4 regions of the Bradyrhizobium sp. USDA 4473 genome follow, and region 4 is predicted to be linked to each of the others. Evidence: riboswitches for the same ligand, from Rfam matches in the RefSeq annotation. Region 4 holds a riboswitch; each other region holds the start of a gene.
What was found. A riboswitch is a leader RNA that binds a small molecule or an ion and turns the genes downstream of it on or off. The one in region 4 is predicted to bind cobalamin.
Positions count from the first base shown of each region.

Region 1: another riboswitch for cobalamin. It lies ahead of ACVW17_RS03515 (TonB-dependent receptor); the one in region 4 lies ahead of metE (5-methyltetrahydropteroyltriglutamate--homocysteine S-methyltransferase).
Region 2: another riboswitch for cobalamin. It lies ahead of ACVW17_RS32285 (DUF1636 family protein); the one in region 4 lies ahead of metE (5-methyltetrahydropteroyltriglutamate--homocysteine S-methyltransferase).
Region 3: another riboswitch for cobalamin. It lies ahead of ACVW17_RS15555 (ribonucleoside-diphosphate reductase subunit alpha); the one in region 4 lies ahead of metE (5-methyltetrahydropteroyltriglutamate--homocysteine S-methyltransferase).

Region 1 is NZ_JBSSGE010000001.1:740,986-748,417, reverse strand. It holds gene ACVW17_RS03525 (amidohydrolase family protein) at 111-1,601, shown strand; gene ACVW17_RS03520 (CobW family GTP-binding protein) at 1,603-2,526, shown strand; cobalamin riboswitch at 2,580-2,775, shown strand; gene ACVW17_RS03515 (TonB-dependent receptor) at 2,883-5,165, shown strand; gene ACVW17_RS03510 (PepSY domain-containing protein) at 5,168-6,667, shown strand; gene ACVW17_RS03505 (tetratricopeptide repeat protein) at 6,674-7,201, opposite strand; partial or broken gene gspD (type II secretion system secretin GspD) at 7,224-7,432, opposite strand, start outside.
Region 2 is NZ_JBSSGE010000001.1:6,829,605-6,837,036, reverse strand. It holds gene cobU (bifunctional adenosylcobinamide kinase/adenosylcobinamide-phosphate guanylyltransferase) at 1-326, opposite strand, end outside; gene cbiB (adenosylcobinamide-phosphate synthase CbiB) at 470-1,393, shown strand; gene cobD (threonine-phosphate decarboxylase CobD) at 1,403-2,368, shown strand; gene ACVW17_RS32295 (cobyric acid synthase) at 2,365-3,813, opposite strand; gene cobO (cob(I)yrinic acid a,c-diamide adenosyltransferase) at 3,825-4,478, opposite strand; cobalamin riboswitch at 4,515-4,725, shown strand; gene ACVW17_RS32285 (DUF1636 family protein) at 4,818-5,192, shown strand; gene cobW (cobalamin biosynthesis protein CobW) at 5,189-6,223, shown strand; gene cobN (cobaltochelatase subunit CobN) at 6,223-7,432, shown strand, end outside.
Region 3 is NZ_JBSSGE010000001.1:3,303,245-3,310,676, forward strand. It holds gene ACVW17_RS15540 (HrpF/NolX family T3SS translocon protein) at 1-190, opposite strand, end outside; gene ACVW17_RS15545 (nodulation protein NolB) at 1,790-2,296, shown strand; gene ACVW17_RS15550 (class I SAM-dependent methyltransferase) at 2,487-3,440, shown strand; cobalamin riboswitch at 3,851-4,067, shown strand; gene ACVW17_RS15555 (ribonucleoside-diphosphate reductase subunit alpha) at 4,171-6,105, shown strand; gene ACVW17_RS15560 (ribonucleotide-diphosphate reductase subunit beta) at 6,096-7,169, shown strand.
Region 4 is NZ_JBSSGE010000001.1:3,625,094-3,632,525, reverse strand. It holds gene hemN (oxygen-independent coproporphyrinogen III oxidase) at 587-1,939, shown strand; gene metE (5-methyltetrahydropteroyltriglutamate--homocysteine S-methyltransferase) at 2,568-4,913, opposite strand; cobalamin riboswitch at 5,016-5,214, opposite strand; gene ACVW17_RS16820 (nodulate formation efficiency C protein) at 6,503-7,348, shown strand.

The DNA of each region.
Region 1 (7,432 bases), 2.9 Mb from region 4:
TCCGCCAGAGCATGTCGCCACAACCCTGACCCGGTTGCTGTGATCAGCGCGATGCGCTTCTCTGTGCTCGGAAAGCGACCGATCGGCTTCGGAATGCGGGGAGTGGCGAGATGGGTGGTTTGGTGATCAGCGGCGGCCGGGTGGTGGATCCGGCCAGCGGGATGGACGCGATCGGCGATGTCGCCGTCGTCGACGGCAAGATCGCCGCGGTGGGCACCGGGCTCGGCGGCGCGGAGCGGCAGATCGACGCGACCGGACTCGTGGTGGCGCCGGGCTTCATCGACCTGCACGCGCATGGCCAGACCATTCCGGCCGATCGCATGCAGGCGTTCGACGGGGTGACGACGACGCTCGACCTCGAGGCCGGCGTGCTGCCGGTGGCGTCCTGGTACAAGCGCCAGGCCGAGAAGGGCCGGGTGCTGAACTACGGCGCCGCCGCCAATTGGGCGTTCGCGCGGATCGGCGCGATGACCGGCTCGAATTCGGAAAGCTCGCTGGAATCGTTCGGCGCCGCGATGCGTGATCGGCGCTGGATCGAGAACGTCGCGACCGAGGGCGAGGTCGGCGGCATCCTCGAGCGTCTCGCCAATGGATTGAACGAGGGCGGCATCGGCATCGGCATCCTCAACGCCTATGCGCCGGGCGCCGGCGTGCAGGAATTGACCGCGGTGTGCCAGCTCGCGGCCAATCATGCGGTGCCGACCTTCACCCACGTCGCCTACATGTCTCGCATCGACCCCGAGAGCGCGGCCGAGGCCTATATCCGCCTGATCGGCTATGCCGGCGCCACCGGCGCGCATATGCACATCTGCCACTTCAACTCGTCGAGCAAGACCGACATTGAGCGCTGCGTTGCGCTGATCGCGAAAGCGCAGGCGCAGGGCCTGCCGATCACGGTGGAAGCCTATCCCTATGGCACCGGCTCGACCGTGCTGGCCGCGACCTTCTTCAGCGATCCGAAATTCGAGGAGCGCAACGGTCTCGGCTACGACTCAGTGCAGCGCGTGACTGACGGTCACCGCTTCGGCAGCCGCGAGGAGTTGCTGGCGGCGCAGGCCGCAGATCCCTCGGCGCTGGTGCTGTGGCATGTGCTCGATATCGAGAACAATTCGCATCATCGCGATTTGCTCGACATGGCGGTGCTGTATCCGGGCGGCGCGATCGCCTCCGACGCGATGCCCTGGACGCTGTCGGATGGCCGTCCCTATGGCGGCGACGCCTGGCCGCTGCCGGACGATGCCACCTCGCATCCGCGCTCGGCGGGTTGCTTCACCCGCTTCATCCGCGAATGGGTGCGCGAGCGCAAGAAGCTCTCGCTGCTCGAGGGCATCCGCAAATGCGCGCTGATCCCGGCCGAGATCCTGTCGGCGAGCACGCCGGCGATGCGCGCCAAGGGCAGGCTGCAGGCCGGCGCCGACGCCGACGTCGTGGTGTTCGACTACGAGACGCTGAGCGACCGCGCGACCTTCTCCGCGATGAATCGCCCGGCGGAAGGCGTGCGCCATCTCGTGGTCAGCGGCCAGCCGCTGATCAATGATGGCGTGCTCGACGTCGCGGCGCGTCCCGGCCGGCCGGTGCGCCGGCCCGTCACCGGAGGCTGAGGTGGCGGTCCCGATCCTGCTGGTCGCGGGCTTTCTCGGGGCGGGCAAGACCACGGTCGTCAACCATCTGCTGGCGCATGCGCAAGGACGGCGCATCGCCGCCGTGGTGAATGATTTCGGCGCGATCAATATCGATGCCGAGTTGATCGCGGGCGCCAGCGACGGCGTGGTCAGCCTGAGCAATGGCTGCATCTGCTGCACGCTGGAGGGCGACCTGCTGCGCACGCTCGCCAGTTTGCTGCGGCGTGATCCGTGTCCCGAGTTCATCGTGATCGAGACCAGCGGAATCGCCGATCCCGCGGACATCGTGCGCAATCTGATGGATCCCGTGATCTGGAAGGAGGCGCCGCTGGAGACCGTGCTGTGCGTGGTCGACGCCACGCAGCCGGTGGCCGCGCTGGACGATGCGCTGCTGCGCGCGCAGCTGCGGGCCGCCGATATGGTGGCGCTGAGCAAGGTCGATCTGGCCGATGCAGCCGCGTGCGCCGCGATTCGCGATGCCGTGCGCGTGGTGCGTCCGGCGGCGGTGATCGTCGATGCCGTGCATGGCGAGGTGCCGACGGAGCTGCTGTTTCCGGCGGATCTCGATCATCTGCCCGCGCCGCGCGAGACCGCGCCGCGACGGCCGGTGTCCGACCGGTTCGAGACGCTGAGCTGGACGTCGGAGCGGCAGGTATCGCTGCCGCGCCTGCAGCAGGCGATCGGCAAACTGGCGCCGAAGCTGGCGCGCGCGAAGGGCTTGTTCGAGACGGTCGAGCAGCCCGGACGGCTGACGGTGTTTCAGCTCGCCGGCGGTCGCGCGACCTTGGCTGCCGGCGGCGTGCCGGCGCCCGGCGTGCCACGCACGCGGATCGTGTTCATCGCCGAGATGGGCGCGCTCTCGCGTGCGGAGATCGATGAGGTGATGCAGGGATGCGTCGCGTGACATGAAAGCATGCGTGCGACAATCGCATCGAATTGACAGCCATGCCGACTGCACCTATCGTTTTCGCCGACGGTTCCCTTCGGGGATCAAAAGGGAATGCGGTGCGAGGGTAACCCCAATGCCGCAGCTGTCCCCGCAACTGTAAACGGCGAGCCTTTCGTCAAATTTGCCACTGGGCTATCCGCCCGGGAAGGCGTCGACAGGCGATGACCCGTGAGCCAGGAGACCTGCCGTCAGTCGTGGTCACACGCGAGCACATCGGGCGGGGGCGTCCTGGTGGGATCGGAGCACTGCCTTTTCGGCAAGGCCCCAGTCCGTGTTCGCGGTGACGTGCCACGTTACCGCGAGCCGTTTTCATGTCTCCGTCCTCTCCCGTTGCGCGCAAATGGCGCCTCGGTCTCGTCTGCTCCCTGTCATCGTTGCTGCTGCCGGCCGAAGGCTCGGCACAGACAGCTCCAACCACCAGCCTCGATCCGATCGAGGTCTCGCCCTCGGCCTCAGCGAAGCCGAAGCCTGCGGCGCGAGGCCAGAACCCGGCGGCGTCGTCGCGGCCGCGCGCGAGACCCGCAGCATCAGCGGCAGCGGGCGGCCCACCGCGTGCTGCAGCGTCGGGCACATCGGGGACGGCACCACCGACGCTCAACGCCACCACGCCAGGCAGCACCGGCAGCCGCCTCAACCTGACGCCATTGCAGACACCGGCCAGCGTCGAGATCGTCACGGCGCAGACCATTGCCGAACGCGGCCAGCACAATGTGCTCGATGCCGTCACCCAGAACGCGGCCGGGTTCATCGCAACGCCGGCGCCCGGCAATGGCGGCCTGTCGTTCAGCACCCGCGGCTTTGCCGGCAGCAACTCGGTGATGACCTTGTATGACGGCACGCGCTTCTATGTCGGCTCCGGCACCTTGACGTTCCCCTACGATACCTGGTCGACGCAGCGCATCGAGGTGCTGCGCGGTCCGGCCTCGGTGCTGTACGGCGAAGGCGCGATCGGCGGCGTCATCAACGTGATCCCGAAGAAGCCGCTCAACACATCGTATAACGAGGCCGAGGTCTCGCTCGACAGCAACATGACGCGGCGGCTCTCGGTCGACAGCACCGGTCCGATCAATCCCAATGTGTCGTACCGGATCAACGCCACCGGCAACATGTCGGCTGGCTGGGTCGATCGCGACAAGACCTCGAATGCGGTGGTCTCCGCCGCCGTCCGAGTGCAGGCGTCGGACAATCTCGCCTTCACGCTGTCCGAGGACTACGGCGACCGCAGCCCGTCGCGCTATTTCGGCACGCCGCTGATCAACGGTTCGATCCAGGACGCGCTGCGCTTCAAGAATTACAACGCATCAGACAGCGCGATCCGCTACCAGGACAGCTGGACCCAGTTCAGGACCGAATGGGATGTCGCCGACGGCATCAAGCTCAACAACACGCTGTATTATCTGGCCAGCGAGCGGCACTGGCGCGACATCGAGAACTACAGCTGGAATCCGAACACCCGGCTGATCGATCGTTCGAGCTATATCGAGATCTTCCATGACCAGAAGCAGTTCGGTAACCGGATGGATGCGACCTTCAGCGGTCGCGTGTTCGGTCTCGCGAACCAGGTCGTTGCCGGGTTCGACGTCAACCGGATCGACTTCACCCACATCAACAACTCGCCCTACGGCGGCGCGTCGTCGGTCAATCCCTACGTGTTCGATCCCGGGTCGTTCTTCGCGACCACGACGGCGACGACGCCGGGCTTCAATGCGGTCGTCAATCAATATGCGCTGTTCGCCGAGGATCGCCTGTCGCTGACCGACCAATTGTCGCTCGTGACAGGCGTCCGGTACGACCGGCCCGAGGTCGATCGGACCGACTACAAGACGCCGGCGAACAGTTTTGAAACCACGCTGTCGGGAACCAGCTGGCGCACCGGGCTGGTGTACGAGCCGATCAAGAACCTCGCATTCTATGGCCAGTATGCGGTCGGCGTCGATCCGGTCAGCAACCTGATCTCGCTGTCGACCTCGCAGAAAACGTTCCAGCTCGCGACCGGCAAGCAGGCCGAGATCGGCGTCAAGCAGTCGTTCTGGGGCGGCCGCGGCGAGTGGACGCTGGCCGCTTACGAGATCGTCAAGACCGGCCTGACGATTCCTGATCCCAGCAATCCGACCGCCGGCCTGGCATTGCAGATCGGCCAGCAATCATCCCGCGGCGTCGAAGGCTCGATCGGACTCGCGCTGAACGACGGCTGGCGTGTCGACGCCAACCTTGCGCTGCTGCGCGCCCGATACGACAACAACAGCCAGGTGGTCGGCGGCAAGATCGTCAGCTACAACGGCAATGTTCCGGTCAACGTGCCGCAGCAGGTGTCGAACGTCTGGCTAACATGGGATTTCGCGCCCAACTGGTCGGCCTATGGCGGCGTGCAGATCGTCGGTGCGATGTACTCCGATCTCGCCAACAGCCAATTGCGGCCGGGCTACAACGTGGTCAATGGCGGCATCAGATGGAAGCCTGATGACCGCACCACGGTCGCGTTCCGCGTCTACAATCTGTTCGACAAGGTCTACGCGGCGACCTCGAACGGCACCGGGCAATGGCTGCTGGGCACGCCGCGCACCGCCGAACTGTCCGTCAACGTGAAGTTCTGATCATGCGCAACGCTCTGATCCGGCGAGCGCGGCGATGGCTCTATGTCGTCCATCGCTGGATCGGCATTGCGACGTGTCTGCTGTTCGCGATGTGGTTCATCTCCGGCCTCGTCATGATGTATGTGGCGTTTCCGCGCCTCACCGACAGCGAGCGGCTGTCTGCGCTCCCGGTCATTTCGTGGGGCAAGGTGCGAGTCGCACCCGATCGCGCGATGGCGATCGCGGGGATGGAGCGCTATCCCCGCGATCTCCGGCTCTCGATGATGGACGATGTTCCGGTCTATCGCGTGACCGGCTGGAAGGGAGGCTCCGTTACGATCTCGGCGATCGACGGTGCTGTCATCGACCATGTCTCGCCGGATCAGGCACTCGCGGTCGCTCGCCATCATCCGCATGCGGTGCGGCCGCAATTGCTCGATACGGTGACACGCGACCAATGGTCGGTCACCGCACGCTTCGATCCGCTGCGGCCGCTCTATCTGATCGGCCTTGGCGATCCCGATGGCACCGAGCTCTACGTCTCCTCACGCAGCGGCGAGATCGCGCTCGACACCACGCGGCGGGAGCGTGTCTGGAACTGGCTCGGCTCGATCCCGCATTGGATCTATCCGACCGTGCTGCGCAAGGACGGGGCGCTGTGGCGGGATGTCGTGCTGTGGATCTCGGGCGTCTGCCTTGTGGTCGCGGTCACCGGCTTCTGGATCGGCATCCTCCGCCTGCGGCTGACGCGCCGCTACGCCGACGACGCCGTCTCGCCCTATCGCGGCTGGATGACCTGGCATCACGTCGCCGGCCTGATCGGGGGCATCTTCGTCCTGACCTGGATGTTCAGCGGCTGGCTGTCGCTCAATCCCGGCGGCGCGTTCTCCGCTCGCGGCATCACCCGCGAGATCGCGAGGAACTATAGCGGCCACGACGCGCCGGACATCGTGGCCGACTTTCAGTCGACGCCGTCAATACCGGCGGTGGAGGCGCGCTTCGTCTGGATCGGCGGACGCCGGCTGATGCTGCTCAGTGACGGCAACGGCGGCCGGAGCCTCGCCGATCCCGTGACCGGTGCGCCCGCGACGCTCGCGCAGGACGAGATCATCGCCGCAGCGCGCCACGCCATGCCGGGCGCTGTGATGATATCGGCGCGACGGCTCGATGAGCCGGATGCCTATTGGTACACGCTGCACCAGGCGCGCGAGCTTCCCGTGCTGCGCATCGTCTTCGACGATCCCGCCCGCACCTGGCTGCACGTTTCCCCCATCACCGCCGAAATCCTCGATCGCAGCGACGACAGCCGCCGTTCCTATCGCTGGCTGTTCAATGCGCTGCACAGCCTGGATTTTCCGTTGCTGCTGCGCATCTCGCCGGCGCGCGATGTCGTGGTGTGGCTGTTGTCGGCGGTCGGCATGATCATCTCGATCAGCGGCATCGTGATCGGCTGGCGCCGGTTGCGGCGGCCGAAGCTGCAAAGCAGGCGCGTGTCTGCGAGCCCCGCGCGGTCGAGTTCATAGCCGCAGCTACTTGACCGTCAGGTGCACGTCCCGACCGGGCAGTTCGGGGGTCCATTCCAGTGCAAATCGCTGGGCGGCAATGATCTCATAGGTCGAAAGCTTGCCTGCGACCGCATCGCGGAACCGAACATAGGCCTCGCGTTGCCGCCCGCCAGTGCGGGCCGCCGCCAGATTGAGCCATTTGTAGGCCAGCACGTAGTCGTTCGGGACGCCGTGGCCCTTGTCGTACAGCAGGCCGAGCATCGCTTGCGCGAACGGGTCTCCCAGCATCGCGCCGCGATAGTAGCAATCGGCGGCGGCGGCGTAGGCCTGCGGCACGCCGAAGCCATGCTCGTACATAAAGCCGAGCAGGCCGAGGGCTCTTGCATTGCCGCGTTCGGCGGCCGGCGAGAGCTCGCGAAACGCCTGGGCATAATCGCCGCGATGGAAGGCGGCCGTCCCGCGCGCCGCGATGTCGGCGCTCGCGGCTGAAGCGGTCAAGGCCCAAAGCGCGATCGCGGCAGAGGCGCAGTAGCTGGTCCGTTGCGCACACATGCGGAGCATCCTGTCGTCCGGCTCAGTGATAGCTGGTGGTGATCGGTGCATTGGTCGATGTCGTGGCGATGCTGCCACGCAACTTCGATCGCAGCTCCTCGGCCACGACCTGGGCGTCGGTGCCGTTGCGGATGATCTGCGGGCGGATGAAGATGATCAGCTCGGTGCGCTGGGTACCGTTGCTCTGATGTCCGAAGGCATCTCCGAGGCCGGGAATCTGGTCCAGCACCG
Region 2 (7,432 bases), 3.2 Mb from region 4:
AGCACTTCTGCCAGCCGCGCGACCTCGCGCGACCAATCGCGCTCTGCATGCAGCAAATTGGACAGCCACAGCGTCAGGCAATCGACCAGCCTTGCGCCGCCGCCATCGGTCGCGGCCAGTGCCTCCACGAGGTCGAGCGGCACCTCGCGCTCGATCCAGTCGTTGCCGCGCCGCGCGCGATGTTTTGATATCCGCTCCGCCATTTCGGCATCGAGCGCCTCGGCGGTGGCGATATAGACCGGCTGTCCCGGAAAGCTCTGCGCACGCAGCTCGGCGCGCCGGCTTTTCCCGGAGCGTGCTCCACCCGTGATCAGAATGACGGCCATATGATCTCCTGTTACGTCCGCTCTAACCACCAATCGCGGGGAAACACAAAGCCGAAATCTGCCTCGGAGGGCTTGCACTCGGCCGATGCCTTGCGCATCAGGGGATCGCGGCAAGGAGAAGGCGCGTGTTTTTTGCGGGAGCGATGGCGGTGGCGATGGCTGTGGATGCCTTGATCGGCTGGCCGTCCGCGTTGTTTGCCCGTATCGGGCATCCCGTGACCTGGCTCGGCCGGCTGATCAATCTTCTCGACCGCAGCTGGAACCGGGACGCTGACGCGCCTGCGCTTCGGCGCGGGGCGGGCATTGCGGCTGCCATCCTGGTGATCGCAGCGGCGACGGCAATCGGTTGGTCGGTTCAGTCCGCGCTCGCATCTGGCTGGGTGCGCGTTGTTCTTGTGGGTGTTCTGGCGTGGCCGCTGGTGGCGTTGCGCTCGCTGCATGACCACGTCGCTGCGGTGGCCAGTCCGCTCGCCTCCGGCGACGTTGCGGCCGCACGTCTGGCGGTCGCGCAGATCGTCGGCCGCGATCCGGCAACGCTCGACGACGCTGGCATCGCGCGCGCGACCATCGAGAGCCTCGCCGAGAATGCCTCCGACGGCATCGTGGCGCCGGTGTTTTGGGGCGCGCTGTTCGGCCTGCCGGGAATTTTGGGCTACAAGGCGATCAACACGCTGGACTCCATGATCGGGCATCGCAGCGAGCGGCACGAGGCCTTCGGCTGGGCCGCCGCCCGGATCGACGATCTCGCCAATCTCATACCGGCACGGTTGAGCGGCCTCTTGTTCGTGCTGCTCGCCCCGAACCGTTCGTGGGCATGGACATGCATGCTGCGCGATGCGCGCCGCCATCGCTCGCCGAATGCCGGTTGGCCGGAAGCGGCGATGGCCGGCGCGCTCGGCGTGCGGCTCAGCGGCCCCCGGATCTATCACGGTCACGTCGCGGATGAGCCGTGGCTGAATGAGGGGGCGCGTGATCCGCTTGCCGTCGACATCTTCGCGGGGCTGCAGCTTTATCGTCATGCCATGATGCTGCTGGCCGGGGTGTTCGTCGCCCTGGCGTTGCTGTAAGAGCGGCACATGCGAGAGCACGGCGGAAATCTGGACGTCGCCCGGCAACGCTTCGGCGGCGCTGCGGAAGAATGGATCGACCTGTCGACCGGGATCAATCGGGTGCCTTATCCCTTGGTCGATGTGGAGCCGCGGCAATGGAGTGCGTTGCCGTCGCGATCCGAGATTGAATCGCTGCACGCCGCCGCGCGTCATGCCTATGGGACAGAGGCGCCGATCGTGGCGATGGGCGGTGCGCAGGCCGCCATTCAGTTGTTGCCCCATCTGGCGCCGCGCGGACGCGCGCGCATCCTGGCGCCGACCTATAATGAATATGCCGCGGTGTTGTCGGCGGCAGGTTGGGATGTCGCCGAGGTGTCCGATCTCGCCGCGCTCGCGGGCGCCGATCTTGCCGTCGTCGTCAATCCGAACAATCCCGATGGACGGCAGCATGACCGGCGCGAACTGCTCGCGCTGCTGCCGCGCGTCGGCCGGCTCGTGATCGACGAGAGTTTTGCGGATGCCGTGCCCGACCTGTCGCTTGCACCGGAAGCGGGACGAGCAGGCCTCCTGATCCTGCGCTCATTCGGCAAGTTCTACGGGCTCGCCGGCCTGCGGCTCGGCTTCGCCGTTGGCGGCGAGGCTGTCATCACCGCGCTTGCCGCGATGGTGGGCCCATGGCCGGTTTCGGGCGCCGCAATTGCGATCGGACGGCGCGCCTTGCTCGATCAGGACTGGGCCAAGGCCACCGCTGCACGTCTGGCGGATGACTGCGTCAGGCTCGATACAGAAACGCAAGTGCAGGGCTGGAAGCTGGTCGGCGGCACGTCGCTGTTTCGCCTCTACGACGTCGGCGATGCGCTGGCTGCGCAGGCGAAGTTGGCCCGTGCGCAAATCTGGTCGCGCGTCTTCCAGCAGAAGCCGGGCTGGCTGCGCTTGGGCCTGCCGGGCAGCGAGACTGAATGGTCACGTCTTTCCGCTGCGCTGTCGGTTTAGCGCGCCAGCGCCAGCAGGCCTTCGACATCGAGATGGGTCTCGATGTGTTCGGCCAGCGCGTCGAGCGCGCTCTCGACCCTGGCGCCATAGGGCTGATCAGCGGCGGGGATGTCGAGCCGTGCGAGGAAGGCCGTGCGGAAATCGTCCGAGGTGAACAGGCCGTGTAGATAGCTGCCGTGAACGCGTCCGTCGGCGGACACCGCGCCTTCAGCCACGCCGTCGAGCGATGCAAAAGGCCGCGCGCGATCCGTGCCGTCGGTGCGCCCGATATGGATTTCGTAGGCGCTGATCGGCTGGCCGGTCGCGGCGTGTACCGCACTGACGCGGGTCAACGTCTTCTGCTCGGTCATGGTGGTCGTGACATCGAGCAGCCCGAGGCCGCGCGTTTCGCCGGCAGGACCCTCGATCCCCTCGGGGTCGGCGACGATCTGTCCAAGCATCTGGTACCCGCCGCACAGACCCAGCACATGGCCGCCACGGCGATGATGCGCGAGCAGATCGATATCCCAGCCCTGCGCACGCAGGAAGGCGAGGTCGCCGCGGGTCGATTTCGAGCCGGGCAGGATGACGAGCCGCGCATCGCCCGGAATGGCTTGACCTGGACGCACCATCACGAGATCGACGTCGGGTTCGAGCTTGAGCGGATCGAGATCGTCGAAATTGGCGATCCGCGACAGCGCCAGAAAGGCGATCTTGCATCGGCCGGGCCTGCGCGCCTCGCCGAGCCCGAGCGCGTCTTCGGCAGGCAACTCGCCGGCGCGAGCGAACCACGGCAGCACGCCAAAGCCGCGCCAGGCGGTGCGGGCTTCGATCAGGCGGTAGCCGTCATCGAACAGCGAGAGATCACCTCGGAATTTGTTGATGACAAAACCCTGGATCATCGCGGCATCGTCGGGATCGATCACCGTCCTGATGCCGACGAGCTGCGCGATCACGCCGCCGCGGTCGATGTCGCCGACCAGCACCACCGGGACATCGGCTCGGCGCGCAAAGCCCATATTGGCGATGTCGGACTTGCGCAGGTTAACCTCGGCCGGGCTTCCGGCGCCTTCGACCATCACCAGGTCGGCGCGCGCCTTCAGCCGCTCAAAGCTCTCCAGCACTGCGCCCATCAGCGACGGCTTCATGACGGCATAGTCGCGCGCGCGGGCGGTCGCGATGCGCTTGCCGTGCACGATGATCTGGGCACCGACATCGGTTTCCGGCTTCAGCAGCACCGGGTTCATATCGGTGTGCGGCTCGACGCCAGCGGCGAGCGCCTGCAAGGCCTGCGCGCGTCCGATCTCGCCGCCGTCGATGGTCACGGCCGCGTTGTTCGACATGTTCTGCGGCTTGAACGGCAGCACGCGGAAGCCGCGTCGCGTGGCAGCGCGCGCGAGGCCGGCGACGATGAGCGACTTGCCCACGTCCGAGCCCGCTCCCTGGATCATCAACGCGCGCGCCATGGTGCTGTCCGTCAGAACTCGACGCCCGGCTGCGCCTTGATGCCGGAGCGGAACGGATGCTTCACCAGCGTCATCTCGGTGACGAGATCGGCGATCTCGATCAATTCGTCCTTGGCGTTGCGTCCGGTGAGCACGACATGTGTCATCGGCGGCTTCGACGTCGTGAGGAATTGGACGACATCGGCGATTGCGAGATAGTCGTAGCGCAACGCGATGTTGATCTCGTCGAGCACCACCATACGCAGGCTCGGGTCGGCGATCAGCTGCTTGGCCTTTTCCCAGCCCGCTTGGGCGGCTGCAATGTCTCGGGCGCGATCCTGCGTTTCCCAGGTAAAACCTTCGCCCATCGCGTGGAATTGACAGAGGTCGCCGAAATGCCCGGTGAGCAGGCGGCGTTCGCCGGTATCCCAGGCGCCCTTGATGAATTGCACCACGGCGCAGGGAAAGCCGTGCGCGACGCAGCGCACGATCATGCCGAAGGCCGAGGACGATTTTCCCTTGCCGGCGCCGGTATGAACGATGATCAGGCCCTTTTCGCCGCTCTTGGTCGCCATGATCTTGTCGCGGGCGACCTTCTTTTTCGCCATCTTGGTCGCGTGGCGCGCGTCCAGCGACGCATCGCTGCTGACGATCTCGTCTTCGGCCCCGTTTCCTTCAGACGTCATGGCGTTCCTTCGGCTTGACAAGTTCGAGCCGCGGACGAATGGTGGGCCCGCGTTGGTTCCTGTCCTATGACAGGCGAAGAGGGAATGCGATAGGGCTCAAGTCGGGCCTGAAAAGCAGCCGCCCCCGCGACCGTGACCGGAGAGATGCCCAAAGCCACTGATTCCCCAAGGGGATCGGGAAGGCGGGGATCGAAGGGAGAAATCCTGCTCCGCAAGCCGGGAGACCTGCCAGCGCAGCAGTTGTGAGACCGGCGGACGGGGTGTTCCGCGACGGGGAACGAACCTGTTCGCATCGGTTCGTGTGCCTCATCGCTTCCCGTTGTCAATCCAGGAAGGGCGATGAGCGTTACACTTCATGTCTGTATCACCTGCCGCGCCGGCCAGACGCTGGGCGAAGGTGAGGCCGCGCCCGGTGCGCGCCTGCATGCCGCCCTCGTCGAGGCTGGCGTGCCCGATGACGTCAATCTGGTTCCCGTGGAATGCCTGTCGGCGTGCAGCCAGGGCTGCTCGGTCGCGCTCAGCGCGCCGGGGCGATGGTCCTATGTCTACGGCCGCTTATCCGAAGCCAATGCCAGGGATGTGATCGCCGGCGCGTCCGCCTATGCGGCGGCGCCCGACGGCATCGTGCCGTGGCGCAGCCGTCCCGAAATCTTCCGCAAGCAATCGCTCGCCCGCATTCCACCTCTTCCCGTCGTGCCGGAGGCCGCCGAATGACTACCCTCGCCAAGGTTCCGGTCACCGTCGTGACCGGCTTTCTCGGATCCGGCAAGACGACGCTGATCCAGCACCTGATCCGCAACGCCAACGGCAAGAAGCTCGCGGTGCTGGTCAACGAATTCGGCAGCGAAGGTGTCGATGGCGACATCCTGAAATCCTGCGCCGATGCCAATTGCCCGAGCGAGAACATCGTCGAGCTCGCCAATGGCTGCATCTGCTGCACCGTCGCCGACGATTTCATCCCGGCGATGGAGCAGTTGTTGGCGCGACCCGTGAAGCCCGATCACATCGTGATCGAGACATCGGGCCTCGCTTTGCCGAAGCCGTTGCTCAAGGCGTTCGACTGGCCGGAGATCCGTTCGCGGATCACGGTCGACGGCGTGATCGCGCTGGCCGATGCCGAGGCCGTCGCCGCCGGCCGCTTTGCGCCTGACGTGGCCGCGGTCGACGCGCAACGCGCGGCCGATGAGAATCTCGATCACGAGACGGCACTGTCGGAGGTGTTCGAGGACCAGATCGCCTGTGCCGATGTCGTGCTGCTGACCAAGGCCGATCTCGCCGGGGCGGAGGGGATCAAGGCGGCGAAAGAAGTGATCGCGGCCGAGATGCCGCGCGAGGTGCCGATGCTGCCGATCGTCGACGGTGCCATCGATGCCCGCGTGATCCTGGGCCTTGAGGCGGCGGCGGAGGATGACCTCGCGTCACGGCCCTCGCATCACGACGGCGAGGAGGAGCACGAGCACGACGATTTCAATTCGGTGGTGATCGATCTTCCGGAGGTTACGGATATCGATGCGTTGGTGGCCTCGATCAAGGGGTTGGCGCGCGAGCAGAACGTGCTGCGCGCCAAAGGCTATATCGCGGTCGAAGGCAAGCCGATGCGGTTGCTGGTGCAATCGGTCGGCGAGCGGGTGCGGCATCAGTTCGACATGCCTTGGGGCATGCGCCCGCGGCAGTCGAAGCTGGTCGTGATCGGCGAACACGGCGATATCGATGAATCCGCGATCAGGGCGCGGCTTGGTGTCTGATGCATGTCGTCTTCCGCGAGAGCCGCGGCCTTGAAGAGACCGCAACGCCAAGGGACCTCGGCCAGGATCCGGCCGATCTCGTGGTGTTGTCGTTTTCCGACAGCGATCTCGCTGCGTTCGCGGCCGGTTGGCGTCGCGGCCGCGCCGCGCTGCCGCCGCTGCGGCTCGCCAATCTCGCGGAGCTGCGCCATCCGCTGTCGGTCGACACCTATATCGAGCGGACGCTGTCGCACGCGCGCGGCATCCTGATCCGGCTGATCGGCGGCGAGCCCTATTGGTCATACGGGCTGGCCGCGGTGCACCGTCTGGCAAAGGAACGCGGCATCGCTTTGGTGGTGCTGCCGGCGGACGGACGCGACGATCTGCGGCTTGATGAATTTTCGACCTTGCCGGTCTCGACACTGCGTCGCCTGAAAGTGCTGTGCGACAAGGGCGGCCCCGTTGCCGCACAGGCCGTGATCGCGCAACTGGCGCTGGCGTCCGGGCTCTATGCCGGACCTGTTGTCGGCGAGATCGATCTTCCCGAGATCGGCGTCTACGATTCCGGGCGCGGTGCGGTCGCGGCGCTGCCGGCGTCGGATGGCCGGCCGCTCGTGCTGGTGACCTTCTATCGTTCGTATCTGGCGGCCGGCGACACGGCGCCGGTCGATGCACTGATCGATGCATTGCGGGCGAAGGGATTCGATGCCCACGGCGTCTTCGTCACGTCGCTGAAGGCGGCTGGTGTCGCCGATTGGCTGCGCGCGCAGTTCGCGCGATCCACGCCGGCCGCCATTGTCAACGCAACCGCGTTCTCCGCGGCTGGCGATGACGGCACGAGCCCGTTCGACGCCGTAGCGTGTCCGGTGTTCCAGGTCGCCCTATCCACGGCGCGGCGCGAGGATTGGACGGAGTCGCTGCGTGGCCTTTCGCCCGGCGATTTGGCGATGCATGTCGTGCTGCCGGAGGTCGACGGCCGCCTGTTTGCCGGCGTCGTCAGCTTCAAATCACCGGGCGAGCGCGATGCCGATCTGCAGTTCGCGCATCTGGCACATCGGCCGGATGCCGAGCGCGTCGCAGCTGTTGTCGCGCGCGTCGCAGCCTGGCATCGACTTGCGAGCAAGCCGGCGCAAGACAAGACGCTCGCGCTCGTGCTCTCGAACTACCCGGGCCGTCCGCATCAGATCGCGCATGCCGTGGGCCTCGATGCGCTTGCTTCGGTCGAGACAT
Region 3 (7,432 bases), 320 kb from region 4:
CTGTCAGTTGCTTGGCTGCGTCTGTGGGCACCGGCTCCTGCGGTGCGGAACGATCACTGGTCGTGTCCTTCGACGCGAGGCTGACCAGCATCGCCTGAAAGCTGGAAAAGTCCTGCGCCGAAGAGGGCGGGGCGTGCGTTCCAGATAAAGCCACAGTTGAGTTGGCGGTTGGCGATAGGTCGACTGACATTACAGGTCCTCCGATAATAAGAGTGTACGACAAGACGGTCACGTAGTGCGGCCCGAGATCGCGACGAACAAGGGGTGTTGAGCGGCAGAGTTCAACAGGTCCTGCCACTTACATCCTGTTGCTCGGTGCGCCTGCAGCGCTCCGTTCCGCGACCGTCCATGGGAGCACCGCCGTCTAGATATTCACGCGGTACGGTAGGACGGACAAGCTTTCGAGAAGCTGACGGCACTCAGACGATTTCGAGGTGATTGATGTGACGGGCCTTGCCAGTAAGGGCGGACAGATTTTCAATGCCGGTGCCAGCTTCGTTTGGTTGCGTTCACATGGCCTGGTGCCATGTCTGTCGAGTTAGCGGCCCCCCGTCTGGCGATCCGCAGCAGTCGTCGATTTGGTCCAACGATCTCGCAAGATCTCCCGGAGCATCTCTAAGGTGGGGCGCTGATTTCGCGGTCGCCACTGCGCGCCTGCCCCAAAAAATTGCCGGCGCCCTTCTGATTTGCGCATCCAGCATGGTTGGATCAGCCGGTGGTTGACCAATCCTAAAAAACTCGATCGTAAGACGTTGCGTGGACCCAGGTTACTCTGACAAACATCAAAGCTCGGACGCCCCCGCGCCTCTATCCTTTTATTCGTACTTAGCCGCTGCGCTCGTTCGATCCTGACGAATCCGCGTCCCGGGCTCAGTACGAGATAACTGTTGGATCACGCGGTGTATGAGGATAGGACGCAAACGGCCCCAAGAGCAGGTCTAGTGCTCTCAAAGCTTCTTAAATGTCAAAACTATCTCGTCGCAGCCGGATACGACGCAACGTGATCGAAAATCGCTCTAGCGACTTGGGCGACGTCTTCTCTTCGCCATTCCGCCGTGTGACCGGGGATGCTTGCTCGACATCGCATTGCAGCTTCTCAGATGTCGATTTAAGGAATGTGGCGGCTGGGCGAGTGAGGGCCCAGTGGTCCTCGGCGGGACGTCCGGGAGCTGGACCGTTCGCTGTCATCCAATGGCTCGGCGCGTGACAGTGCAGCTGCCGCTTCGGCCAAATCAGATCCTAGTTGAATTCGTCCGCTTCATGCCGTCCCGCCTGTTCCTGCTCAAATCCCTTGGATCGGCCGCGCATCTACTAGTTATTGGTCCGTTGCAGTACGTTTGCTCTTGACAGCCGAACGTCTCTCATCCTTATTCGACGAAGTTCATTCGCATGACGAATCCTGGAGAGCAGTTCAAAGGCTCGCATCAGGAATAAATCCTCAAGCCACGATCTAGAATGTCGGTACCTTCTAGCTCGGACATCTGTTGCTCGGAGCCTGTAGCGTCGTTGCGATTCGCGACGGTGCCGCCCTCTCAAACACGGCGCGCTCATACAAGATGACAGCCTCCGAGATCGGATGAGTATTCCTGCTATTTTTTCACGGCAGGATCGACACCAAAATTTGTCTCAAATTTGGAGGCCGATGGCTTCTTCCTAAATGGAAGCCAACCCTGATCATCAGGTGACGAAGGCTCGTCAGCTTTCGGTCAGCTTGCGTTTCTAGGGTGCTGGCCCATTCGCGCTCACAAAGCAGCCAATCTTATCACGTGACAAAACGGTTCTTCTTCTCATGTTGCCTGCCGTTGCCTCGATATTTCTTAACCCGGCTGAATGCCTCTCCAGCGGCTATTTATCGGTGCGGGACCAGTGTCATGGTAGTCGTGCGCAGGCAGCTTCGAAGCAAGGTGCAGCTTCTTCGGTGGCCGACCGCCCGCCGGCTCCGACGCTGTCGGAGGTTCAGTGTACAGTCACGGCGGCGAGTCCGCTTGGCGATGGCGTCCTGCAGAACATTTCTGCAATCCACCGGCGCAAGCCATCTTCTCCGGGGGGCGGCTCCGCCAGCTCTGCCGAGCCCGATCCTGCGAAGAGTCTTCAGCTCGGGCCGGCCGCGCAGCCGCTCTTGCGCTCGCAGCAAGTCGAGGTGCATCCGGCAGGCAAACCGGAAGGTGGAGATCATTTCGATTCAGCCTTGACGAACCGGCGGGATGTTTATGACCGCGTCATTCAGGTTTCGCTCATCTCCAAGGGCGCCGGCGCCGTCAGCTCATCTCTGAATAAGTTTCTATCGGTGGGCTGAGCCGGCTGATGGTTTCTTCACGCAACAGCACGGTCGCTCACGCCGCGACGCAGAGAGGGTGGTTTCATGCTCTTGTCCGCTTGCCGCTTCTGCTATCGCATCGGCGGATAGAAGATCGATTTATACACCCTATATAACCAAAGCGTAGGCGAGTGCGAAGGCGCCAGCCGTCGAGTTGCTTGCAGATGAGATGGGAGACATTGCGTTGCGGATAGATTTCTCGCGTATCAATCGGTCTAAAGCTGCATTCCACGATATTTATGCTTCGGATGATCCGAGGGCATATTTCTCGGTCCTCGGCGACCTGGATTATATGATCCCGGACGTAGCTGAGCCGGTTGTGCGCCAAATCCTGGCAGCGAAAGCGTCGGCAACCGGCCTCAAGCCCGTCGTGCTCGATGTTGGTTGTTCGTACGGCATCAATGCAGCGGTGCATCGCTTTCCGCTGACGTTCGGGGGCTTGCGGCACCGCTACGCCCGGCGTGAGATGAGAGCAATCAGTTCTGAGACACTGGTGAGTCTCGATCGCAGTTTTTATGCAGCCTGGCCTGATGTCGGGTTGGCACGCTTTATCGGCCTCGATGTGTCGGCACGGGCGATCAGCTATGCAAAGAGTGTTGGCCTCTTGGAGCAGGGCATTGTCGCTGACCTTGAAAAGGAGGCGCTATCGGCGGACAGCGCGGGCATTCTCCGCTCCGTGGATGTTATCATGTCGACCGGATGCATCGGCTACGTTACCGAGAAGACGTTCAGCGAGATTCTCGATGCGACAGAGAAGCAACCATGGATCATCTCCTTCGTGCTGCGAATGTTCCCATTTGAATCGCTGGCCGCGACATTCGCAAACCGTGGTCTTGTGACAGAACGTCTTGCCGGCGCGACGTTTATCCAGCGTCGCTTTCGCGACGCTGAAGAGTTTGAAAGTTGTTTGGCCAGCTTGGCGGCCCTTGGCGTGGATGCCACCGGCCTCGAATCGGAAGGGCTGTTTCACGCCGACCTGATCTTGTCTCGCCCCGAGGCGGATGCGCGCGCCGCGCCTCTGGAAGACGTTGTCACCGTCGCCAGCGGCAGGGGACGGCCGATCGGCCCCCGTTACGTTCATGTTGAAAGTAAGGAGGGCTTGCAGGTCGCGCTGGAGCCGTGACAGGAGGGACCACTGTGCAGCGCGAGTCTCTTCGTCGCTGGATCAAGACGTCGAGCGCGAGGCGATTCTGGTCGGCGGCGCGCCAGAGCCGATATTGTTCGCCCGCGACTAGATAACGACTTCGTCCAGATGCCATTTGTCGCGGCGAGCGGGAGCGCTGTGATTCAGGTCGGAGAGCGCCTTGCCGAATTCCTTCTCCGCTGAAGCGCGGTCTCACAGATTCCATCAATGCGACGCGCGAGCCAGGAATTTCCTGGACCTTGCGCAAGCTACGGAAACCGGAATGCGGCCCAACGGCGTCTCCAATCACCTGCAGCAGAAGCGACCGCGGCGACAGAGTCGTCCGGGCGGCCAGGTTTTTTGCCTTTTGAATCTGGATCCCCCAGTTGACGAATCCCTGCGAGTCGTGCCTATTTCTAGCCAGTCACGGTCTTCCGTCCACCAGATCTTGTAGGTCGGAAGCTAAGAGGGAACCCGGTGCGCCGAAGACGGCTACTCCGGGGCTGCCCCCGCAACTGTAAGCGGCGAGCGATTGTCATCATGGCCACTAGCGCGACACAGCGCCGGGAAGGCCGACAGCCGTAATGACCCGCGAGCCAGGAGACCTGCCGCGACTGAACGAAAGTCCTCGGGCGGGGTGCCCCGTTGGGTCGCTTGCAGCCGGGGACGTTTGACCGGTTTCCTCGCAAGTCGTCCGCGCGGTTCCCCGCCTAACATCGCGGGGTCGCCGATGTCGCCGTCTTACGATTTCGATCAGCATGGTCATCTCATCGAGCCGCAGCGCGTGCAGCCGCAGCCAGACCCCAGCACGCCTGACTTGTGTCTTGTGCCGCCGCCATCGCCGGCTCCGCTGCCGCAGCCCCTTGCGCCATCGCCAAAGCCGGCCGATCTCAAGCTTGATCGGACGCGCGACGACCTGTTGACGCCGTTCGGCAAGCTGACGCTGAGCGACCGTTATCTGGTCGCCGGCGAAATGATCCAGGATATGTTCGCGCGGGTGTCTTGCGCCTTCGCGGACGATGTCGCGCATGCCCAACGTCTCTATGATGCGATGTCTCGGCTGTGGTTCATGCCAGCCACGCCGGTGCTCTCCAACGGCGGCACCACACGCGGCCTGCCGATCTCCTGCTTCCTTAACTCGGTGTCGGACTCGCTCGAAGGCATCGTGGGCACCTGGAACGAGAACGTATGGCTTGCCTCTAACGGCGGCGGCATCGGCACCTACTGGGGCAATGTTCGCTCGATCGGCGAGCAGGTGAAGGGCGGCGTTACCTCCGGCATCATCCCGTTCATCCACGTCATGGACGGCCTGACGTTGGCGATCAGCCAGGGCTCGTTGCGGCGCGGCTCGGCTGCGGTCTATCTCGATATCCACCATCCCGAGATCGAGGAGTTCCTCGAGATCCGGAAGGCGTCCGGCGACTTCAACCGCAAGAGTCTCAACCTGCATCACGGCATCAACGTCACCGATGAGTTCATGCGTGCCGTGGGCGCCGGCACTGCGTTCGCTCTGCGCAGTCCAAAGACCAGGGACGTTATCCGCGAAATCGATGCCCGCCAGCTGTGGCAACGCATCCTGGAGAACCGGCTGCAGACGGGGGAGCCTTATCTCTTGTTCATCGACACAGTGAACCGCGCGCTTCCCAAGCACCAGCGCGAGCTCGGCCTCAAGGTCTCAACGTCGAACTTGTGCAGCGAAATTACTCTGCCGACCGGCATCGATCATCGCGACGAGGAGCGTACCGCGGTGTGCTGCCTGTCGTCGCTCAACCTCGAGACCTGGGACCAGTGGAATGAGGAGCCTGGCTTCATCGAGGACGTCATGCGCTTCCTCGACAACGTGCTGACCCACTTCATCACGGTGGCGCCGGGCGTCATGAAGCGTGCCCGCTACGCCGCCTTGCGTGAGCGTTCCGTCGGCCTTGGCGTCATGGGCTTCCACTCGTTCCTGCAGGCCAAGAGCATTCCGATGGAAAGCGTCGTGGCCAAGTCGTTCAATCTGAACATGTTCCGGAAAATCCGTCGCGATGCTGATGCGGCATCCGTGACGCTCGCGCGCGAGCGGGGGCCGTGCCCGGATGCCCTGGAACGAGGCGTGATGGCGCGCTTCAGCCATAAGATCGCGATCGCGCCGACCGCCTCGATAAGCATTATCTGCGGCGGCACCAGCGCTTGCGTTGAACCGATCCCGGCCAACATCTACACCCATAAGACCTTGTCCGGCGCCATCTCGGTGCGCAATCCGTATCTCGCCAAACTGCTGGCCGTCAAGGGTGCCGATAATTCGGCGATCTGGCAGTCGATCCTCGCCCATGAGGGTTCGGTCGCCCATCTCGACATCCTCTCGGAGCTCGAGAAAGCGGTCTTTCGTACCGCCTTCGAGATCGACCAGCGCTGGATCGTCGAACTTGCCGCCGACCGCGCCGCGTTCATCTGTCAGAGCCAATCGATCAACCTCTATCTGCCGGCTGACGTCGATAAATGGAATCTCCACATGCTGCACTGGACGGCATGGAAGCGGGGGGTGAAGAGCCTCTACTACTGTCGTTCAAAATCTATTTCGCGCGCGGCTTTCGCCGGGAACACCGCCGATGGCGACGAGGCTGCGCCACCGCGACGCTCGCAGCAGCGCACCGACTATGAGGAGTGTCTCGCATGTCAGTGATCGATCTCTCGTCCGTCGATCCGCGTACGCTGATCGGCAAACAGCGCGTCGGCCTCCTCGACTCGACCGGGAGCTACGACGTCGATCGCTACGGCTGGGCCTACGAGTTCTGGAAGCGCCAGCAGCAGACCCATTGGATGGGGGAGGAGGTGCCGCTCGGTGCAGACCTCAAGGACTGGGCGTCGGACCGCGTCACCGACAGCGAACGCGCGTTGCTCACCCAGATCTTCCGTTTCTTTACTCAATCGGACATCGAGGTCGGCGACAACTATCTTAAGCGCTACATCCCGATCTTCCAGCCGCTCACCGTCCAGATGATGATGGCGGCTTTCACCAACATGGAGACGGTCCACATCGATGCTTATGCGCTATTGCTCAAAACGCTCGGCATGCCCAAAACCGAGTTCGAGGCATTCCGCGGCTATGCCGAGATGCGCGCCAAGGCCGACTATATGCACGAGTTCGGCGTCGGAACCGTGGCCGATGTCGCTCGGACCTTGGCGATGTTCGGCGCCTTCACCGAGGGCATGGCATTGTTCGCGAGCTTCGCGATGCTGCTCAACTTTCCTCGCCACAACAAGATGAACGGTATGGGACAGATCGTAAGCTGGTCAGTTCGCGACGAGAGCCTGCATTGTGAGGGCCTCATCACGTTGTTTCACGAATGGCACCGTGAAACTGGCGCGGTGACGCGTTCCGTCCGTGACGATATCATCGACGTCGCCAAGACCATGGTGAAGCTGGAGGAGAACTTCGTCGACCTCGCCTTTGGCCTCGGCAAGATCGAAGGCATGAGTCCCGAGCAGATCCATGCCTACGTCCGCTACGTCGCCGACTGGCGACTGACCCAGCTGCAGATTGCCCCGGTATTCGGCTTCTTTGAGGCTAAGGAGGGCGGGTTCACCCGGCTCAAGGCACATCCGCTGCCATGGCTCGTGGAGATTCTCAATGGTGTCGAGCACGCCAATTTCTTCGAGCAGCGCGCCACGGAGTACTCCAAGGCGGCGAGCCGCGGCAGCTGGGATGGTGAAGACGGGGTCTGGGCAGCTTTCGGCCGGACGTAGCCGTGCTGGAGTCAATCATCAAGGGCGATTGGGCATGTGACGATCGCGTTGATGATCAAGGCGGCCGACTTCGTGGCGTCGGTACAGCGGGACGGAGAGACTAAAGAGGACGGTTGCGATCGTTCGTCTTGAGCCGTGCAGTTTATCCTGAGTTGACCGGATTCTGTGCTGATCGCGTGGACTTAAACAGGAATATTGGCATGTTCGCCGGCTGCGGGCCCGTACCTCTGCCTCCGCGATTTTAATCTATTCGCTTCCAGGAC
Region 4 (7,432 bases):
TAGCTGATCGCTGATGTTTCACGATGGAAAGTGGACGTCAGGATCGTTCTTTTGAAATGAAGATGATAATTTTCCCGGCGCCCGCACGCTGCGCACGGCCGGGACGAACTCCGCGGTCGCGTTCCTTCGGTCAGCCGATTGCAAATGACATGGCCGAAATCCATGCGCTCCGGGTCCGGCAGGTTCCATGGCTGAGCGTCGGTAGATGCAAGTGCCAGAGCATGGCTCGGCTTACGCAACACTGATAACGCGCCAGACGAGCCCTACACGGACCTATCAAGATGGCCGGGGGCGGCCACTCGTCGAGCGCTGCGCCGACACGGAGTAGGATCTCAACCGATTGCAGCTTGGTTCGCTGACCGGATTGAATCACCAACGAAATACCGAGGCCCGCGCGGATAGGATGCGGCTCATTGCGACCGGTCAAGCGCTTGATTGCATTCCCAAAGTGCAATGCATAGGCCTCGGGTATGCCCTACCAATTTCGGCTTGATGGCTACGATGGTTGGGCGCGATATTTGAGCCAGCGCAAAGCTTATCTGTTGCGTGTCCGGTAATCGGCCCAAAGAGGAAGAAAGGCATCCGAATGCGACCGGACTTGGCAGAATCCTACGGGCAGCACCGGCTGCCGCGCTACACCAGCTATCCGACGGCCCCCCATTTCTCAGCATCGGTTTGCGAATCCGACTACCGAACCTGGCTCAAGTCGTTGGACGCCCAGCAATCCGCCTCGATCTACGTTCACGTGCCGTTTTGTCGAAGGATGTGCTGGTATTGTGGCTGCCACACATCCGTCGCGAAACGCCAGGAGCCGATCGCGATCTATGCAGCGGGACTGCGGACTGAAGCTTACCTCGTTGCAGAAACCGTTGGTCGACGGCAACCGATCTCTCACATCCACTTCGGGGGTGGTAGCCCGACGATCATGACACCTGAAACATTTGCTGATCTGGTCGGTTCGTTGCGCCATTCCTTCGCTGTCCTGCCTGATGCCGAGATCGCCGTAGAGATCGATCCACGCACGTTGAGCGAGCCGATGGCCGAGGCGCTGGGCTTTTGCGGGGTCAACCGCGCGAGCCTGGGTGTACAGAGCTTCGATCCAGTTGTTCAGCACGGCATCAATCGTCTGCAGAGCTTCGGACAGACCGCGATCTCGGTCGATCGATTACGCCGCGCAGGCGTCGGCCGGATCAATTTCGACCTGCTCTATGGGCTGCCCCTGCAAACGGTCGCTTCGTGCCTGGACACCGTCGCCAAATGCCTCGAGCTTCATCCGGACCGGTTTTCGGCCTTTGGATACGCGCACGTTCCTTCGTTCAAGAGACATCAGCGCAAGATCGATGCGTCCACCCTGCCCGACAGCGTCACGCGCCACCTCCAGTCCGAAACGATCGCGGAAGCTTTGGTCGATGCTGGATACGTTCGGGTGGGCGTCGATCACTTCGCCTTGCCGAACGACAATCTCGCCCAGGCGAGGCAGGAAGGCAGGCTGAGGCGCAACTTCCAGGGCTATACCGACGATTGCGCCGACGTCCTGATTGGTCTGGGAGCCAGCGCCATCGGCCGTATGCAACAGGGGTTTGCCGCGAACGCTGTCTCGACAAAGGACTACCTTGCTCGCATCGCCATGGATCAGCTCGCCGTCGCAAAGGGCTATTTGCTGACCGATGACGATCGCTTCCACGCCGAGCTCATCGAGCGAATCATGTGCGACCTGGCAGTCGATCTTTCCGAGACATCCCGTCGTTACGGCCGGGATCCGAGATTGGCCGTCGTCGATCATTCTCGTCTCGGCAGCCTTATCGCTGACGGCGTCGTGGCGATCGATGATGGCCGGCTCACTGTAGCCCGTGGCGCAGAGTTCCTGGCCCGGAGCGTCGCATCAGTCTTCGACGCTCACCTGCTTCGGTCCGGGGCTACACATAGTCAGGCGGTCTAGCGACCAAGCGGAACCCAGCGTTTCATATCCGAGCTCGGCATCCCCGCAACCGGTGCATGCTTTGGGTGGCGACCAATCGCACCGCTGAAGAACGCGTCGGTTGGTTATCCCGTTCGCCGCCCCGCTGCTGAGCCGCTCATTGGAACGGTCAGATGATGTTTTTTCCGTCGGCAGTATAGTGGCGTTGATCCAGCCCAGCGTTTTCCGGCAGAAACCCGTACCAACGTGCGCGCCTGATGCCGGGCCATGTTAGGGCGGCACTCCGCCCGACGTTGCCCAACCCCGTGCCGCGTTGCGAACGTACACATCGACGACAAACCTTGGTGTAGAATTTTAATCCCGGCCAATATCGACGGCATACCACGGCATAATTGAGCTCCGCTGAGCTTGTGCTTTAACTGGGGTCAGATTCCGGCGGATGTCCTCGCCGTGATCGAACCATCGGCTGGCTTCCCTCCGCCGACGAACGTCGGTGCGATGCATAGCAGCGTCGCTCCTCCCGGACGCACTTCGCCCGGCCGCTAAAGGCGGCCGGGCGTTTTTTCCTTTCCCAAGGCCCCTCACGATTACCGAGCGCGCAAGGCCCCAAAAGCGATCGGTTTCTCGACGAGAGACACCGGGCCGAGGATCAACGGTCGAAGGGAGCGGATCCAGCGCGCAGTTCGCGCGCGGCAGCGACCATGTTGGCCAGTGCTGGGCGGATCTCCTCCCATTTCCGCGTCTTCAGGCCACAGTCCGGATTGACCCAGAGCTGCGAGTCCTGCAGCCGCTTTCGGGCCAAAGCCATGAGTTCCGTCATCTCGCTCGTCTCGGGCACGCGTGGAGAATGGATGTCGTACACGCCCGGCCCGATTTGATTTGGATATTTGTAGTTCCGAAACGCGTCGAGCAATTCCATCTTCGAGCGCGAGGTCTCGATCGAGATGACATCGGCGTCCATTGCGGCAATCGCATCGATGATGTCGTTGAACTCCGAGTAGCACATATGGGTATGAATCTGGGTTTGATCGGCGACGCCCGATGAGCAGATGCGGAAGCAATCCCCGGTCCACTCGAGATAAACCGCCCACTCCGATCGACGCGGTGGCAATCCTTCGCGCAGCGCTGCTTCGTCGATCTGGATCATGGTCGCACCAGCATTCTCGAGATCGCTGACTTCGTCTCGGATCGCGAGCGCAATTTGACGGCAGGCCTCGCTTCTCGGAATATCATCCCGAACAAACGACCAATTCAAAATTGTTACCGGTCCGGTCAACATCGCCTTCATCGGCTTGTTGGTTAGCGATTGCGCGTAGCTCCACCAGTCCACGGTGATCGGCTTCGGCCGCGAGACGTCGCCAAACAGGATCGGTGGCCGGACGCAGCGCGATCCATAGGATTGTACCCAGCCGTTTTTGGTAAACGCGAAGCCGGCGAGTTGCTCGCCGAAGTACTGCACCATGTCATTGCGCTCAAACTCGCCGTGCACGAGGACGTCCAGACCAATGTCCTCCTGCCAACGTACGGCACGCGCAGTCTCTTCCTTGAGGAACGTGTCGTATTGCCCGTCGCTCATGGAGCCTCTCGCGTGCGCCGCGCGGGCACTGCGGACCTCTGCGGTCTGCGGAAACGAGCCGATCGTTGTGGTAGGAAACGCCGGTAGTTTGAAGCGCTCGCGTTGGATCTCGGCACGCCTGACAAATGGACTGGCGCGCCGTCGCGCGGTCTGATTGATCGCACTCATCCGGGCGGCGACATTGGCGTCACGGATCTTCGGCGAAGTTCCGCGGCGGATGGTGACGCGCTCCGATTCCGCGAGAGCGTCGGCGACATTCAGATCGCCTGCGAGTGCCCGTGCCAACGTCGCAAGCTCGCGAATCTTCTGAACCGAGAACGCAACGCAGCTCTTGACGTCGGAAGCAAGCTCCGTTTCGAGCTCAACATCGACCGGCACGTGAAGCAGCGAACAGGATGGGGCGATCTGTACGCGATCCCTGCCGAGTTTCGCAATGGCGGGATCGAGCCGCTGGCGCAGCGCCGATAAATTCGTCCGCCACACATTGCGGCCGTCGATCACGCCGAGTGAGATAACGAGATCACTTCGCCCGGCAGCAATGATCTGGTCCAATAACTCTGCCGCCCGAACCAGATCGACGTGCAGGCCAGCAACAGGTAGGCGCAAGGCCGTGTGAAGATTTTCGCCAAGGCCACCGAAATAGCTGGCGACCATAATCTTGATGGCCGGCCCCTCCTTGACGAGCCGGTCATAGGCATGCAGCAAAGATTTTCTTGTCCCCTCATCGAGATCAAGGACCATGCAGGGCTCGTCAAACTGGACCCAATTCGCCCCGCGTCGGGCCAATTCCTGCAGAACCTCGATATAGACCGGTACCAGGTCATCCAGTAGTGCCAGTGGCTGGAACGCGGGATCAGCACTCTTGCCTAGCTTCAAGAAGGTGACCGGGCCGATCAGGACAGGGCGGGTTTGAAAGCCAAGGGCCTTGGCTTCCTCATACTCCTCGATAGGCTTGCGAGAGGAGAGCCTGAAAGTCTGCCCCCGATGAAATTCCGGGACCATGTAGTGGTAGTTGGTATCGAACCACTTGGTCATCTCCTGCGCGGGTGCGCCATAGCCGCGAGGTCGGTGACCGCAACTCGCATCCTGGCTGTCGCTTTGAGAACCGCGTGCCATGGCGAAATACGTCTTGAGGGAAGCAGGCTCGACTTTCGAGGCATAGACGTCCGGGATGGCGCCGACCATGACACTGGTGTCGAGCACCTGGTCGTATAGCGAGAAATCGTTCGACGGAATGATGGTGACACCGAGGGATTTCTGGCGCGCCCAGTTCGCCGCGCGCAGGCCGGCTGCGTCCTCGAGCAACTGCTGTTCGTTGATTCTTCCGGCCCAATAGCTTTCGAGCGCGAGTTTGAGCTCGCGTCTTGGACCGATGCGCGGCGTTCCGAGCGTGGCAACCGGAAGTGAGAGAAGAGACATACCGTTAACCCCATGTTGGGGGCAAAGGCCATGGCGGACGCAGGCAGGAGACGTCACGCGAGCGACGGCTGCTTGGCGTACCACCGGGACACCCCGCCCGTGGACGAACATATTGTCGGGGCAGGTCTCCTGGCTCGCGGATCATCGCCACTGTCCGGTCTTCCCGAAGCCGCGCGGGCTTCAGTGACTCTGTTGGACAGCGGCTCGCCGCTTACAGTTGCGGGGGCAGCGCCGGCATCACCGGCTTCCCTCTTAGCTCCGGATCAAGCCGAACCGGAGAACCTCGACGACTTCGATTATCGGAAAGACAACTCCGCAGTCAACCTGTCAAAGTGATGCTGTTGACGATACACGGCCACTCTTGATCGCGACGTTGAAGCCACTCTCCAAGCATGGATATCGGGATGACCATCTCCGAGGCGCGTTCGCGTCGGACCGCGTGTCAGATCGTGCAAGAGACGCATGCGGCCTTCGCGATGAAGGTCACGGTGCCGGGACAGGCCGCTCTTCACGCGATCCAGCTTTCGAAGCGCTCATCTAGCACGCTTCGATGCGCCCCCGGTTCTCCACCAACGACCAAGGATCAGCGTGAACAGGCACAATATGCGCAAAATCGGCAGCATACTGAGCGAGCATGTTGATCTACCACCAATCCTGGTAGGCGCCATGCGGATGCTTTTGGCGATACTGCGCAAAGCAAGCATAGTGACTCACCAACGAAAAGAGTAGCCCGTAATGAAAATGGCTGTTTGGAGTGCCCTCGGCGTTTTTGCTGCTGCCGTCTTTACGGTCGGCCTGTTCGGCTGGATAGCAAAGACATTTATGAACCCGGCCGTCAGGCAGATGCTCTCGAGAATGTTGAGCAGCTCAAGCCGAAGCTAGCCCGACCTGAGACTTCCCTTCTTATCCGGTCGATACGACTGCATGGAAGTGCAACTCCCCAATGTTGACTACGACGACGACCACATAGGCGCCCGCTAACGTGTCCTACGCGAGCGACGAATTTCATATCGCTTCGCCTGCGTGACTTTTGAACTTCCTTAGCGCCGATTCCAAATCGCTCGCCGCTGACGAGCGGCTTCGCCGCACTTTCCATCTCCGCAGCAGCGACAACGACCTCCGACCACATGGTTCGATGGCGGCAATCCTGCACCCAACTGTCGTCAGGCTTCCGGCAGCAAGGTTTCCCAACTGCGTTGCTCGAAGATGCAGTGCGTGACAGGAATCAGCCATTAAAGTCGAAAGTCGCCGCGAACAGGCTTAATGGCAACATAAATGAGGTAAGCAGGTCGGGAAGTCGACACAGGCGGCACAAATCTGGTGCCAATTTCCTGGCACGAAGAATGCAAGTCTTCGCTCGCCCAGGCTTCTCCTCCTGGGCAGGTCCAGCATCGCAAGTTGAAGCTTTGGCTGACCACTGAGGTTAGCGGCGCGTGACATCGAGGGACGCGCCTGCTCGCGCGGGACATCAGCAGGTGCTCGCGTCACGTTGCCGCTAACTTCCAACGATCTCGCAGGCACGTTGAAGATTGTCCTCTTTGGAATTGACGCGTGGACGAGAACCAGATGGGCCGGCAGCAATGAAGGGAATGGCTGGAACGCGCGTACTCTGGTTTTGTTTCGCTCGATCGCTGATTTGCCTGGCCGGGCTGGCAGCGACGAACAACAATGTTCGTGCCAACGACAGCGCTCTCGTCGAAAGGGTCAAGTCAACGTGGCGAGCGCAAGACGGCGAGACCATAGAACAAATCATCTCCAAGGTCTCGAAGGTGGCTCACTTCGTCCCTCGCTCGTGGGGAGTAGCCGAAGGGATTGACCGAACAGAGTATGTGTACTTTTCCTGGACCAAGCACCAAGACAACAAATCAGACGAACAGTACGCAATCACTTGGACGATCGCGACCGACGGAACGATCAGACTTGCGTCGCCATATGCAAAGCCGATTGAATTGGGTTGGCGCGCCTTTGCCCTCTCGTTGATTGCCAGTGAAGTCACTGATGGCGAAAGGGACGCAAATCTTCGCTTTCTGCACGATCCTGTTAACTTTAACTTCGTGACGACCGCACGAGGCAAGCTCGGCATTCTTCTGCGGCGCGGCCGCTGCGATATCATTGAGCCCGTTGTGGTGGATTACGTGGCGAAATCGAATGACAAGCCGACAGCGAAGGGTGATCTGTGGCGCGTTTTGCTTTTGGTGAACTGTAAGATTCCCGGCCCCCGCTATTTTACCCACAACGGCGTCATCACTTTCGAGAAGCGCGAAGAACAGGATTGGCAGCCGCAATCTTTCCTTGCCAAGCGTATCGCGGCCTTTCCTCCAGGCTCCTGGTTCGATCGGATCGAGCCAAATGAACGAGAAACAAGAGAGAAGGCGCGAAGGGCCTCAGTCAATGATCGCACGGAGCAAGATCGCGACGCACGCCCTTGGCGCTGAGCAGCTCCGAGCAGCAGCCAAAGCACACGCACTCGGAAGCGTTGACCTGTGCTGATCTGTCTTTGCAACAGACCGGCAGCCTCT